2 regions of the Arthrobacter sp. LFS091 genome follow, and region 1 is predicted to be linked to the other one. Evidence: riboswitches for the same ligand, from Rfam matches in the RefSeq annotation. Region 1 holds a riboswitch; the other holds the start of a gene.

The links. A riboswitch is a leader RNA that binds a small molecule or an ion and turns the genes downstream of it on or off. The one in region 1 is predicted to bind cyclic di-AMP.
Region 2: it holds a riboswitch for cyclic di-AMP, as region 1 does, so the genes downstream of both, ACNQOP_RS07740 (hypothetical protein) here and ACNQOP_RS16420 (M23 family metallopeptidase) in region 1, are expected to answer to the same signal.

Annotation. Positions count from the first base shown of each region.
Region 1 is NZ_JBFPFP010000008.1:194,497-202,009, forward strand. It holds gene ACNQOP_RS16400 (NTP transferase domain-containing protein) at 1-617, opposite strand, end outside; gene ACNQOP_RS16405 (HNH endonuclease) at 660-1,160, opposite strand; gene ACNQOP_RS16410 (NlpC/P60 family protein) at 1,378-2,157, opposite strand; gene ACNQOP_RS16415 (C40 family peptidase) at 2,256-2,996, opposite strand; cyclic di-AMP (ydaO/yuaA leader) riboswitch at 3,001-3,169, opposite strand; gene ACNQOP_RS16420 (M23 family metallopeptidase) at 3,307-4,137, opposite strand; cyclic di-AMP (ydaO/yuaA leader) riboswitch at 4,142-4,383, opposite strand; gene ACNQOP_RS16425 (metal-dependent transcriptional regulator) at 4,573-5,268, opposite strand; gene serC (phosphoserine transaminase) at 5,563-6,693, shown strand; gene ACNQOP_RS16435 (MFS transporter) at 6,763-7,513, opposite strand, start outside.
Region 2 is NZ_JBFPFP010000003.1:428,280-435,792, reverse strand. It holds gene ACNQOP_RS07765 (HPr family phosphocarrier protein) at 30-308, shown strand; gene ACNQOP_RS07760 (helix-turn-helix domain-containing protein) at 333-734, shown strand; gene ACNQOP_RS07755 (alpha/beta fold hydrolase) at 715-1,518, shown strand; gene ACNQOP_RS07750 (DUF6480 family protein) at 1,651-1,914, shown strand; gene ACNQOP_RS07745 (ATP-dependent DNA ligase) at 1,976-3,040, opposite strand; cyclic di-AMP (ydaO/yuaA leader) riboswitch at 3,304-3,449, shown strand; gene ACNQOP_RS07740 (hypothetical protein) at 3,452-4,591, shown strand; gene ACNQOP_RS07735 (PucR family transcriptional regulator) at 4,751-5,965, opposite strand; gene ald (alanine dehydrogenase) at 6,175-7,293, shown strand; gene ACNQOP_RS07725 (hypothetical protein) at 7,423-7,513, opposite strand, start outside.

The DNA of each region.
Region 1 (7,513 bases):
ACGTCGGCCTCCAAGTCGTAGTCAATGCCCAACGCCGTGGCGTCATCCCAGGTATCCACATCATCCGTGGCACCGGCGGGGACGGCGACATCCAGCAGGTTCAGCCTAGCAAGCAGCCGGAAGACCGAAGAGTCCGTTAAGCCGGAATTGCCCTCGGCTTCCGCCACTTTCCGTTCCAGGGCCGCCGTGCTGTAAACACCCAGCAGCGGCTGCTTACGACCGTCTGCAGACACCGCCATGGCACCGTCCACGTCCGGATGATTCCTGAGCGCGTTCCAGAGGGCATCGACTCCGCGGGCAGCGTGGGGCATGTCGCACGCCAAAACCAGCGTCCACTGACACGGCAGGGCCCGGGTCCTCAGCGCCGCCAGCCCGGCAGCGATCGCCGCAGCAGGGCCCGCAAACGGCGGCTCTTCCCGCGCCCTCAGGATGCCTTCGTACAGGGCCGCGTCGTTGCCCGGAACCTCAGGGCCTACAACCACGACGGCGGCTGCACCTCCCGATGCCTGCAGGGCATGCGAAAGGAGGGTGGCGCCGTCGTACGTTAAGGACGGCTTGGGCACGCCACCGAGGCGGGTGGCCCTGCCACCCGCCAGGACGACGGCGTTGAACTCCATCCGCCCAGATTACCCGGGGCGGGCGGAGTCGTCAGAAATCGATCAGGCAGCGGATTCCGGCAACAGGAACGGGTCCCAGTCCGGCGCAGGTTTCTCGAGTTCCTTGATCTGCCACATGGTTCCCTGGGGCACGCCGGGTTTGAAACGAAGTTTCCAACCCATCTCAGCCAGCGTGTGGTCGCTCTTGGCGTTGTTGCATTTCAAGCACGCCGCAACCAGGTTTTCCCAGGAATCCGCGCCGCCCCTGGATTTGGGGTGGACGTGGTCTATGGTGTGCGCTGTCTTCCCGCAGTAGGCGCAGCGGTGACCGTCGCGGCGAAGGACGCCCCGGCGGCTCACAGCGGTGATCCTGTTGTACTTGGGACGGATGTAGCGGTTGAGGAGGATCACGGATGGTCGTCCGAGAATCTCCTGTGGCCCGACGACAGGCTCGTCGCCTTCGGCCACTACGCTCGCTTTCCCAGTCAGCACAAGGACCAGCGCCCGGCGGAATGTTATTACCGCCAGCGGTTCATATCCAGCATTCAGAACGAGTGTGCGCATGCACGTACCTCTTCACGGCCGCACCCGTCAGGGGCACGAGGGCCGGCTGCCCTCTGCATGTACGGGCTGTGGATCGACAAGATAAGGGTAAGCACTTATATGCCGTATCAACGAATCTTTCTGTCGTTTCCCGTGCAGTGTCGGCAAATGTTCATGCGTGGTTAAAGCAGAACACCCCGCGGGCCGAAGCCTGCGGGGTGTTCCAAAAGGTGCGATATTAGCCGTTGACGCGGATGAAAACCGGCCCGGAGCCGACGTTTACGCTGAACAATGCCGTGGTGGATCCGTTCCATCCACCGTGCACTGCCATGCCGTTGCCGACGTAGACAGCGATGTGGGCCTGTCCGGCCAAACCGCCGTTGGCGTAGTAGGCGAGGTCGCCCGGCTGGGCTTCTGCAGCACTGACGGTACGGCCCAAGGAGAGGTACCCGGCCGGCCAGTCATGGAAGTGAATGCCCACGGCTGCCAGGGAGTTGGTCACCAGCATGGTGCAGTCCTGGGTCACGCCGAGCTGGGCGTAAGCTGCGGCGGCGATAGCTGCACCGAGGCCGCTGGACGCTGCCGGAGCCTTGGCAGATGTAGCCGAGCTGTTGACGGCAAGCGTCGCGTTGCCGGTGGAAGCAGCCGTGTTGGCGCCCTCCGTGGCCTTGGCTTCTGCCTTGGCGGGGGCCTTCTTCTCCACGGGAGCCGGAGCTTCAACCGTGGTGACGACGGGCCGTTCGTAGGAAATGGCTACCGTGGAGTCCGCAGCGATGGTCGACTGGACCACTGCCTGGACATCGAGGGTGGACGTCGCGGTGGATTCACGGTCAACGTTGGTTTCGGCGGCGTTGGCCGCGACACCGCTGGTCAGGACCAGACCGGAAGCCGCTGCGATGACGGCGGCCTGGCGGCCCACAGTACCGGCGTTGCCGCCGACAGCCTTAGCGATGATGGCAAGCGAGCTGGTCTTGGGGGCCTCAGCGCGATGCCGTGCAACCTTGTTTGCACTGGTCATGATTTTCTCTTTTCGTATCCGCGTGCAGTGGGGTGACACGCGGGTAATGGGCGGCCAGCACTTGGGGGCATGCTGGCCGGCCACGAACCGGATGTTTTCTAGCGAAGGGTGAAGAAGGAAGAGGTGCCCGTGGAGGCTGCCGAGTGCAGGAGAGTGCCCTGGCTCGGGTTCAGTGCGCTGATCATCATGCCGTTGCCGACGTAGATGCCGACGTGGGCTCCGCCGTTCTGCATGACGAGGTCACCGGGCTGCGGGTTGCTGGTGGGCTTCATGGCCGTCCAGGCGTTGACGCGGGGAATGCTGATGCCGGCCTGCGCGTAGACCCACTGGGTGAAGCCGGAGCAGTCCCAGCCGTTGGGGGTGGTGCCGCCCCATACGTAGGGGTGGCCGATACCGGTGTAGGCAATGGCGGCGAGGCCCGAAGCAGCAGCGCTTGCAGCACCGTCCGTAACCTCGGAGGACTTTGCGGTGACTGCTGCTGCGGCGTCCTGGCTACCAGCGGCGCGCTGGGTGACCTGCGATGCACGCTGGACAACCTTGGGGGCTTCCTTGGTGGCCACGACCGGGCTCTCGAAGGCCACGGTGGCGGTCGGCTCTGCGGTGACGACGGCGGTTGCCACCATCTGCTGGGTGCTGGAGGCTTCCGACTTGGAGACGTCCGTATCAGCTGCCGTAGCCGGAAGACCGGCGGTCAGGACAAGGCCCGAAGCTGCTGCCAGGACGACGGCCTGACGGCCAACCGAACCGGCGTTGGACGAAACAGCCTTGGAAAGAGTGTTCAAGGGGTTCGTACGAACCGTTTCAGCGCGGTGGCGCGCAGGGGTAGTGCGTGATGACACGTAGGTAGCCTCTCCCAATGCCTGCGAGGTGAGCTGTCGGATTCGGATGGGAGTCATCCGGCCGCGTTGCTTCAAGGAAGCTTTTGCGACTTAACCCCAAGGCCTTCTATCGAAGACCAAAAGTGGTTCCCCCGCCCCTGCCAGACGATTTATGCGAACGGACCTTGAGTGGTGGCAGAGCTAGGCAATCCACTCAAGTGCATCGGCCCCCTAAAAAGCCGATGCGCTTTGTACGGTACAACAGTTGAACGCGAATGTCACATTCAGGTCACGGGGTGTCGCAAAATGCGAGAGGCGACCATCAACTGGCTTAGAGCCAGCCCATGGGGTCTACAACTTCTCCGTTGACCTGGACCTCGAAGTGGAGGTGGCAGCCCGTGGAAGCGCCCGTGGTGCCGCTCAACGCGACGGTATCGCCACGGGTGACGGTCTGCCCGACCTTGACGTTGAAGGACGACAGGTGGTTATAGGTGGTCTCGAGGCCGTTGCCGTGGTCCACTACCACGCGGTTGCCTCCGCCATACTCGTGCCATCCGGCGAAAGTGACCTTGCCCGTGGCAGCCGCATGCACTGCGGTGCCGCACTGGGCAACGAAGTCCTGGCCCCGGTGGAAGTCGCCCGTGCCGCCCGTGAGGGGGCTGACCCGGTAGCCGAACGGCGAGGCCGTGACCAGGCTGTCCAAGGGGCTGGCAAGCGTGCCAACGGACGAGGCGCGCTGGATGCTGCCGACCGACTGGGCGCTGAGCAATTGCTTCAGCTTGCCGTCGGGGTCAGCTGCGGTTGCGACGGCGGCGCGGCTGAAGTCGATTTTTGCCGATGCGGCCGCGGAAACCTCTGGCTGGCTGCCGCCGGAAACGGCGAGGGCGGACTCGGTCTGGCCCGACTCCGACGTTGCCATCACGGGGCTTGTGGCCGGCAGTCCGACAGTCAGCGCCAAGCCGGTGGCAGCGAGGGCTACTCCGGCTTTCTGGCCGACACCACTGGCTGCGGCGAAATCGGCAACCTGGCGCAATGGGCTCTTACGGCGGCGGACTTGGCGCTCAGTGTCACGGGGCCGGACCTCCATTGTTGCGCGGGCTGGCCGCAGCTCAACAGCGGGGCCGGTGGCGCGGCGACGACCCCTGACGTTCTGCGATGTCAAACTCTGTTCCTCTCTGGAAAGCCTGCGAAGTTAGCTGTCGGATTCGGGTCAGAGAGTTCAAAGACCCGGTCCGCACGAAGCGCTCATGGCACACAGGTATCCCAGGAGGGACTTGCGTAAATGGGCACTTCTGCTGCGGACTTCACCCCAAGGCTGCTTCTTTAGACAGCCGCTTGTGGTTCCCCCGCCTCTGCCAGTGGTGGATGGCACACCTGATCCGCTGGCAGAGCTCGGCTCCGGATCAGGTAACGCTTTGGTATCGGCGCTAGTAGATAACTATAGGCGATTAAAGCCTGCAGTAATAAATTCGTTATCAACAGGACGACGCACTCCCTTATCATCAATCCCGGAAAACCGCAGGTCACATTGTCCCGCGGGGCACAAAAGTGAGGTTTGACACGGCATACCCGAGGATGCGGCGCCCCCGAAGGGAGGTCAGCCCAGGGAGACGAACACGTGGGCCGCAACTTCCGGTGGAAGCTCAAGCGCTCCCTCGATGCCGGGAACCCGGACAGAAATGTACTCGCCGACGCGTTCCAATGACACCGCTGCCCCGGGACGGATTCCGCCTTCGTCCAGTTGGGTGAGGAGTTCGGGCTCCACCTGGATGGGCTCGGCAAGCCGGCTGACCACCACGCGGGAATCGGCGGCGTAGCCATCCATGGCCTGCAGCAGGTTGATGTCGAGCCGCGGGATGGTCTGCGTCGGCAGGCCGCCCAGGGCTTCGAGTCCTGGAATCGGATTGCCGTAAGGCGACTCGGTGGGGTGTTCAAGGAGTTCGTAGAGCCGGCGTTCAACCCGCTCACTCATCACGTGTTCCCAACGGCACGCTTCGTCATGGACGTACGCCCAGTCGAGGCCAATGACATCGGCAAGGAGCCGCTCCGCGAGACGGTGCTTTCGCATGACCTCGGTGGCGCGCTTGCGGCCCATCTGGGTCAGTTCAAGGTGACGGTCGTTGGATACGATCACCAGGCCATCGCGCTCCATGCGGCCGATGGTTTGTGAAACCGTGGGGCCGGAGTGCCGCAGGCGCTCGGCGATGCGGGCCCTGAGCGCCACAATGTTCTCTTCTTCAAGCTCCAAAATGGTCCGAAGATACATCTCAGTGGTATCGATCAGATCCGTCATCCAGCTCAGCTCTCCTCGAACGCAGTTTCCTTGCGTAATCTCCACCGTACCGCGTCCTTGGCCAGGGCAGCCGGTGTGTACCGCTGGCCCTTGAACGCCGACACCCAGCCTAGCTTATTTGGAATTACTCTGGATAATTCCGGTCGCATCCTGTTGCTTCGCATTCCACGTGGCGGACTATGACGGATGCAGGTTACAGCCCCCGGGCCGAGTCAGGCAGAATTGGGGAGTCGAAGGGGCAGCGGATGCCACCTGCCACGACCCATCTCTAGCCGATACCCATTGGAGCCACACGTGAGCGACAACAGCATCACCATTCCCGCCGATCTGCTGCCCAAGGACGGACGCTTCGGCGCAGGACCGTCCAAGGTCCGCCCGGAACAGATCGAGGCGTTGTCTGCCGCATCGGCCACCATCCTGGGCACCTCCCACCGGCAGGCCCCGGTCAAGAACCTCGTGGGATCGGTACGGGAAGGACTCAGCCAGTTCTTCCGCGCACCCGAGGGATACGAGGTTGTCCTCGGCGTCGGCGGATCAACCGCCTTCTGGGACGTCGCCGCATTCGGCCTAGTGGAGAAGAAAGCACAGCACCTGTCCTTTGGCGAGTTCGGTTCGAAGTTCGCCGCCGCCACCAACAAAGCCCCGTTCCTTGATGCTTCCTCCATCATCAAGTCCGAGCCCGGCACCCGCCCCGTGGCGCAAGCCGAAGCCGGCGTCGATGTCTACGCGTGGCCCCAGAACGAGACGTCCACGGGTGTGGCAGCTCCCGTCAAGCGGGTCCAGGGCGCCGACGAAGGATCACTGGTCCTGGTGGACGCCACCTCCGCTGCCGGCGGCCTGGACGTCGACGTCTCGGAGTCCGACGTCTACTACTTCGCCCCGCAGAAGAACTTCGCATCAGATGGCGGGCTGTGGCTCGGCCTCTTCTCCCCCGCAGCCCTGGAACGCGCTGCCCGCATCAAGGCATCCGGGCGCTGGATCCCGGATTTCCTGGACCTGCAGACCGCCATCGACAACTCCAAGCTCAACCAGACGTACAACACGCCGTCGTTGTCCACCCTGGTGACCCTGGACGCCCAGGTTCAGTGGTTGAACAGCAACGGCGGCCTGGACTTTGCCAGCAAGCGCACGGCGGACTCCGCCAACCGGATCTACTCCTGGGCCGAAGCCTCCGAGTACGCCACCCCGTTTGTGGCCAAGGCAGAGGACCGCTCCAACGTCATTGCCACCATCGACTTCGACGACTCCATTGACGCGGCCGCGATCGCCAAGGTCCTCCGCGCCAACGGCGTGGTGGACACGGAGCCGTACCGCAAGCTGGGCCGCAACCAGTTGCGTATTGCCACGTTCGTCGCCATTGAGCCGGACGATGTCTCAGCGCTCCTTGCCAGCATCGACTACGTCGTGGGTGAACTGAAGAAGTAACCCTCGGCGGTAGCCAGCCGGACCCGAGGGTCGGCGTCGTTCGGTCAGCCCGGACGGCGCCGTCGCCGCTTAACGGGCGGTGCCGCCGTCGCCCTCTTCGGTACCCGGAGGGGCAAGCAGCGACTCCACCCGGAAATGTTTCAGGCCACGCGCCCGCCGGTCAAAGCGGAGCCTCAGCTGTTTGGCCCGGATGATCCAGACCAAACCCACGACGGCGGTGCTGATGCCGGCTATTGCGGCTACGCCCACCGCCCAGCGCGGACCGCCGACGTTGGCCACCCAACCCACCAGCGGGGCACCAATGGGTGTCCCGCCCATGAAGATCGCCATGTACAAGGACATCACCCTGCCCCGCATAACGGCCTCCGTGGTCGATTGCACGTATCCGTTGGCACTGGTGATGAGGGTCAGCGCGAACAGGCCACAGGGAACCAGCGCCAGACCGAAAAGGGTTGCGTTGGGCGCCAGGGCAGCGAGCGTGCTGGAGACCCCGAAGCCTCCTGCCGCCAGGAAGATCAGCCTGAGGCGGGGCCGGCCGCGTCGGGCCGCGAGCAATGCCCCGGTTACCGAGCCGATGGCCATGATGGAACTCAAGGCCCCAAAGGCGCCGGCGTCCATGCCGAACTGGGTGCCCACCATCGCGGCGATGAACAGCGGAAAGTTGAGTCCGAAGGTGCCCACGATGAAGATGGCCACCAGGACCACTTGGATATCAGGCCTTCCCCGGACGTACCGCAGGCCTTCGCGGATGCGACCTTTACCTGGTGCCGCGCGTGGTTGTGCCCGCAGTGACGACGCCGGAATCAGTTTGAGCGCCCAG
Region 2 (7,513 bases), on a different contig from region 1:
CTATCCGTCCGGAACACCAGGAGAAAACCATGCCTGAACGCACAGCCACCATCGCCAGCCGCTCCGGCCTGCACGCCCGCCCGGCCGCACTCTTCGCGGAGGCAGCCGGCGAACAGCCCGTGGAGGTCACCATTGCCATGCAGGGCGCCCCTGCCGATGACGCGCTCGACGCCGCCAGCATCCTTTCGCTCATGACGCTCGGCGCAGCGAAGGGGGACGTTGTGGTGCTGCGGGCCGAGGGCGATGGCGCCGATGCCGCGCTGGACGCACTGGTAAAGCTGCTGGAGACGGACCTGGACGCGGAATAGGTCCTTCCGGGCTACGCTTCTGGCATGGCACTGATAGCTCCCCGCGTCACGGCCGGCCTCCCCGCCGACGACGCCCGGAATCTCGCGCGTTCCCTCCAGGACAGCAACGACATCACTGTGTTCGTGGACGGCACAGTCCACCGCCTGCCCGATCAGGCGAGGGACGCCGTCGTCGACCTCCTTGCCCGGCTGGGCCGGGGCGATACGGTGACGGTCAGCAGCGTGGAGGAAATGCTCACCACATCCCAGGCAGCGGAGCTCGCGGGCATCTCGCACACGTACCTGCGCAACATGACCGATCGTGGCGAGATTCCCGTGGAGTACCGGGGCACGCATCGTCGGATCCGGCAGGCAGCAATTATGGAGTGGCTGGAAACGCAGAGAAAGAATCAGTCCGGGGATGGCGATGACCACATCAGCGAGTAGGCAGCGGCCCACGTTTGAGGCGGCGGACGTCGAGGTTTCGGGCCTGACCGGCCGGATCCACTGGACCGCTGGGACACCCGCGACTGGCTCCGGGGACGAACCGGCGTACGTCCTGATCCATGGCATCGGGGTGTCGCACCGGTATTTGTCGCGGCTCCACGCCGTTCTCGCCGCCCACGCACCAACCTACTCTTTCGACCTGCCCGGTTTCGCGGGGACCGCCAAGCCGGACAGGCAGCTCCAGGTGGAGGATTATGGCGCCTTCATCGCGGAAGCCTTGGCGTCCCGGGGCATCGATCGGTACGTCCTGGTGGGTCATTCCATGGGTGTGCAGTTTGCCATCGAAGCGGCATTGCATGCGCCCGAGCAGGTCCAGCGCCTGGTGTTGATGGGGCCGGTGGTGGATTCGAGGCACAAGAGTATCCTCCGGCAATCGCTGGCGCTTACCTTGGACGGCGTCCTGCGCGAGAGTCCCTCGTCCAATTGGATCGTCATCTCCGACTACTTCCGCTGCGGGCTCCGCTGGTACCTCACCGAACTCCCGGTGATGATGGGCTATCCCACCGAAAAGCGGCTGGCCGGCATCAAGGTGCCCGTGCTGGTCCTGCGCGGAAGCCGGGACCAGGTGGCAGGCCCCGACTGGTCGCTCCGGCTCTCCCGAACCGTGGACCAAGGGCGCTTGGTGGAGATTCCCGGGGTGGGGCACGTAGCGCAGCATATGCGGCCGCAAGCGGTGGCGGACGCCATCCGCAGCTTCGTCGCCGCGACCACGCAGCACAGTTAGGCCACCCACCGCAGTTAGGCGCCGGGGGCACGACGCCGGAGCCTGGGTTGGGTGCCCTTGTTGGCTCCGGCGGGATCACGCTAGGCTGGCCAGGCAAGTGAATAGTAAGTCTGCTTACGAAAGGGTTTGACCATGACCAGCTATGACCCGGAAGACGATCCCCAAACCTTCGGCGTGAGCGGCGCGACCGGACCCTTCGACACCACCGCCGATGCGGACAGCATCCACGAAGATCCGGACATGCGCCAGGACGAGGACGACGATCCCGCGGCTTCGGCCAACCCTGATCCCCTGGACGGCAACGTCACGGGATTGGAGCCAGGCGGAGGGGTACCCCCGGGCGAAACACCGCCGGCCGAAGGCAGCATGAGCAGCGACCAGGGACACGAAGAGTAATTTCGTCGCTACCCCGCTGTTACGTTGCGGGCCGACAACGTGACAGCGGGCCGGCAACGTTCTACGGCAGGCTCAGGATCTCCCCGAGATCGTAATCGGCAGGCTCCTCCAGTTGCGCGTACGCGCAGCTCTCCGGAGTCCGGTCCGGCCTCCAGCGGCGGAACTGCGTGGTGTGGCGGAACCTGTCGCCCTCCATGTAGTCGTACGCCACTTCGATCACAAGCTCGGGGCGCAGTGGCACAAACGAAAAGTCCTTGCCCCCGCTCCACCTGCTTTGCGCACCAGGCATCCGCGAACCACCGGCAACCTCGTCCTGCTTGGCCCACTCGCCCCACGGGTGATCAGCGAGATCCACCTGGTAGGGCTCAAGCTCGGCAACCAGTGCTTCCCGCTTGGCCATGGGGAACGATGCCACCACCCCCACGTGGTGCAGCCGACCGGCGTCGTCGTAGAGCCCCAACAACATGGAACCCACCACCTTCGCAGTTTTGTGCCAGCGGAACCCGGCCACCACACAGTCCGCGGTCCGAACATGCTTGGTCTTGAACATCACGCGCTTATTGGGTTGGTAGGTTCCATCCAGCGGCTTGGAGAGAACCCCGTCCAGGCCGGCGCCCTCCAACTGCACGAACCATTCCTTGGCCCGCTCGAGGTCTGTTACCGCCGGAGTCACATAGACGGGCGGTTCGGCCTTGGCCAAGGCCGATTCCAGGATGGCCCGGCGCTCTGAGAACGGCCTGCCCATCAGGTCTTCCTCGCCCAGGGCAAGAATGTCGAACGCGACCATGGAAGCCGGCGTTTTCTCGGCGAGCATCCTGACCCGGCTGTCCGCGGGGTGGATCCGTTGCTGGAGGACCTCGAATTCCAACCTGTTGCCCTCGATCAGGACGATCTCACCGTCGATCACACACTTCTCCGGGAGGTTCTTCCTCAGCGCCTCAACCAGCTCGGGAAAGTAGCGCGTCATGGGCTTCTCGTTGCGGCTGCCCAGGATGACCTCGTCCCCATCCTTGAAAACGATGGTCCGGAAGCCATCCCACTTCGGCTCGTAGTGACCCACATCGGGGATGTCCGGAACTGATTTGGCAAGCATGGGCGAGACGGGCGGCATCACTGGCAGGTCCATAGGAAATGTCTACCCTGCCGTCGGACGCCGAAGCTAGTCTTAGGCGGTGGATATCTTGGCCGTGTTGGGGGCAGTACTCGGAGATCCAGCACCAGCTGCCGGCTCCCGCACCGGCCCCGAAGCGTAGGCGCCCGGAGCCTCCGGTTTAGCCCGACCTACCGTCCGTTACATTAATGTGACTTTACTTTCCGGCTCATGTACCGTCGTAGGGCGACCCGTATCTCCGCTGGGCCGCTTCCGGATTGACGCCGAGCTCTGCCGCAATCCGGGATCCGCCAGACCCGCGGCAGAGGCGGGGGACCCACAGTTCCCGGGCTTGTTTCCAAGCCCTCGGGGTGAAGCCGCTGAGGCGGCCGGACGGCCTCGTCCGAACCCGACAGCTAACCTCGAAGGCGTTGAGAGGCAACCACCATGTCCCCAACCATGGATCAGCCGCGCCGCGCCCTCATCGAACGCGAGCGCACCAAGCCAACCGGACGCCGTCGGGCCGAAGCCAGCGGATCCGCCACAGAACCAGCAACGGCGCCTGAGGCACCAAGCACGACGCCGGAACCCACCGCTGCTGCCAGGCCCACCACGCGCGCGGCCGCCCGTGCAGCGGAGCGGGAAAGGGCAGCCCGGGCTGAAGCCGAACCCGCAGAACCGGCCACCGCCGCGATCCCGGCAGTACGGGCAGCCCAAGCCGCGGCACCGCGGTCGACCACACCGGGCCCTCCCACTGCAGCCATCCCCATCGTCGACGTTGCCAAGCCGGCACCCAAGCCGGACACGCAGCAGTCCACACCATCGGAGCCCGCCACGGCAGCCATCCCCATCGTCGACGTTGCCGGGCCGGCACCTATTCCCGTCCCCGCCAGGACCGGCTTTGGCTCGTCGTCGTCGTTCAACCGCGAACCCCAAGCCGTGCTTCGAAAGGCCGCATCGGTCAAGCACATGAGCCAGCGCATGGCCGTGGTCGCCGGCGCCGTCGGGCTGGTGCTCACGGCGGGAGGCCTCGGCCAGGCCCTTGAGCTGCCGTTCTTCGGCCATGAAACCCCCGCCCAGGATGCGAGCGCCCATGGGGACAGGGAGTCGGGCTCGGCTGCGCCCGGGCCTCGGGCTTCCTATTCCACCGCGTCCTCACCGTCGGCCTCGTCGGCAGCGCCAACAGCGTCATCCTCATCGGCAGCCGGTCAGCCGGCGACCGTCCCCGAGGCACCTTCTGAAGTGTCGCCGTCGTCGGTTCCGGCCCCGCACGTCTCGCTTGCGGCCCCGGTTTGGGTTCCTTCGGCGGCGCCGTCGGCGGCTAACCCAGCGCCGGGTGCCTCCGCGGCCGTCCCGACGCAGCCTGCCCCGGCCCCCACCGATACAGTCACGACGGCGCCGTCTCCGGCCCCGACAACCACGCCGACGCCGACCACCACCCCGACGCCCGCGCCGACACCCACGTCGACGTCGACCGCCACTCCCAAGCCGCGCCCCACCGGGAACCCCACCGCCGGAACGAACCCGCAATCCACTGGGACCGCCCTCGACGCGATCCTGGACGCCGCCAAGAAGGCCGTGAAGTGAGCACCCGGCTACCCCGTACGGCAACGCCGATCGGATGGCATGGCCGGTACTGCACCAGCAGCCGGACCGCCACGTTCAGGCGAAGGATGGGCCGCTGGAGCTGCCAGCGGTTGAGGCGTTCCTAGTCCTCGGATCCCCAAAACAGGGAGCACAGGCCGCCTAGATCCTGGGTCGCCGTGCCCAGCGGTGTGCTTTCAGGGCCGCATGCAGTTCAAGCCGGATCGCGCCGCTCAACGGGTCAGCCCCGATGAGCTGGCGGATCCGGCCCAGCCGGTTGTAGATGCTGCTCCTGTGGAGATGGAGCTTCGCTGCGACGTCCTGGACGGAACCGTCATTGTCGTAGAGCAACTCCAGGACCGGGAGGAGCTCGCCGTTCCTGTCCTGATCCTCCAGCGTCCGGTAGTGGACCGATCCGGTGTCATCCCAGCCACCGGGCGCCAAAAGGCGATCAAAGAGTTGGTAAACCCCTACCGCCCGGCTTTCCACGAGCTCGCCGAGCGGCAGGTCAACCGCGGCAGCCTGGGCCGCTACTTTGGACTGGCGGTAGGCGCTGGAGATCTGCCGGATCACCTGGAATGGTTCACTGATGCCAAGGATGACGCGGTCCACCGTCCTTCCGGCGCGCTTGGCGAGTTCCAGTTGGTAGTGCACCAGTACCTGTGCGTGGTCTGCCCTCCCGCCTGATTCCCGGAACAGGACCACCGAATGCGTCTCGGTTCCGGCACTGAACAAGGCGGCGTTGACACCGATCGTGGACTGCAGCGCCGCTGAGCGGTGGGTGAGGGTTGCTGCGATGGGGTCGACGGCGGACCCGGCACCGTCCGGGTCGAGGATGGTCACCAGCTGCCATGGACCCCGCCCCTGGATTTCCTTCCACCCGGCTACGGCAGCCACCGCGTTGGATTCGCCGTTGCAGGCCGAAAGGAATTCCTGCTCGCGGCGGCGCCGAAACTCTGATTCGGCCGTGTTGGAGTCGAGGAGCAGTCCCGCCAACAGGTCCAGTTCGTCCCGTACGCCGGGCAGTTCGGCGAGTATCGCCGTCGCGCTTTGCTCTTCAACGTCCAACTGCACCCACAGGTAGCCGACCCGGAATCCGCGGACCAGTAGCGGGACGCAGACCCGGCCCAACATCCCGAGTTCGTCGTTGGCGGGAACCACCACCGGGCGTACTGCCGTGGAGATGCCGTGGGACAGCTGCCAGGCGCTGACGTCGGTGGGGACGCGCTTGCTGAGCAGGAAGTTCACGCGGACGCGGTCGGCGTGCGACTGGTTGGAGCTGTAGGCGAGGAGCACGCCATCGAGGTCTTCCAGTGACAAGCCGCGGCCGAGCTTCAACGCGACGCGTTCTACGATCTGTTCCACGTCCTGCTGCATCTGGAAAGCGTACCAACAGGAGGCGACACCTGACGCTTGAGTGCTCGACAAATGTCGAGTCCATATGAAGAAGATCGTTGAATTTCCGGCCTTTTGCTGACTGGTAGCCCTGGGCTTCCATGTCGCCTGCCTCACAGCCGGATTTATTCTGGAACCACAGCCCGCAACACATTTTCGGCCGAAGAGGCCGCTAACGATGGAGCCCACAAATGATCATCGGCGTCCCCAAAGAAATCAAGAACAACGAATTCCGCGTAGCCATCACGGCCGCAGGTGTCCACGAATTCCGCACGCACGGACACACCGTTCTGGTTGAGCGCGGCGCAGGCCTCGGCTCGGGCATCACCGATGAGGAATACTCGATCGCCGGCGCCGAAATCGTCAACGAAGCCGATGACGTCTGGGGCCGTGCGGACATGGTCATGAAGGTCAAGGAACCCATCGCGGCCGAGTACCACCGCTTCCGCAAGGGCCTGATCCTCTTCACCTACCTGCACCTTGCCGCAGAGCCCGAACTCACTGCAGAGCTCATCAACTCCGGCGTCACGGCCATCGCCTACGAAACCGTGCAGGAAGGCCGCGCCCTTCCGCTGCTGGCACCGATGTCCGAGGTCGCAGGCCGCCTCTCCGTCGTGGTCGGCGCTTCCTCGCTGATGGCTCCGGCCGGCGGCAAGGGCGTCCTGCTGGGCGGCGTACCGGGCGTCCGTCCGGCCAAGGTTGTTGTCCTGGGTGCCGGCGTTGCTGGAACCAACGCCGCTGCCATGGCGCTGGGCCTCGGTGCTGATGTCACCATCATGGACATCAACATCAACCGGCTGCGCGAACTCGACGCCCTCTACCAGGGCCGCCTGAAGACCGTTGCCTCCAACGCCTACGAGATCGAGAAGTCAGTTATCGATGCAGATCTCGTGATCGGCTCCGTCCTGATCCCGGGCGCCAAGGCTCCCAAGCTGGTGACCAACGAGCTCGTTGCCCGCATGAAGCCGGGCTCGGTCCTGGTGGACATCGCCGTGGACCAGGGCGGCTGCTTCGAGGACACGCACCCCACCACCCACCAGGAACCGACGTACAAGGTCCACAACTCGATCTTCTACTGCGTTGCCAACATGCCTGGCGCCGTTCCGAACACCTCCACGTACGCACTGACCAACGTCACCCTGCGCTACGCCGTGGCACTGGCCAACCTGGGCGTCAAGGCCGCCTTCGACCGCGACCCCGCCCTGGCAGCCGGCCTCAACATCGCCGCCGGCCACGTGGCACACCACTCCGTTTCCGAGGCGCACAACCTGCCCCTCGTCAACGACTGGCACAGCCTGGTTTCCGCCTAACGGGCAAAACCACACCCGCCCGCGGGCGGGGGGCGGCTCCCACCCGACGCCGCACCCCGCCGTCGTGGTTTAAGGCGTGCCGAGATGGCAGAAAATGCCAATATTCCTGACGAACATTGGCATTTTCCGTCACTTCGAGGGGATGACGGGCGGTGAGGGTTCCAGGCGGATGGGAACGGGTACCGGGAGGTCCGATGGGCGAAGCTTTCCCGGGTCGATG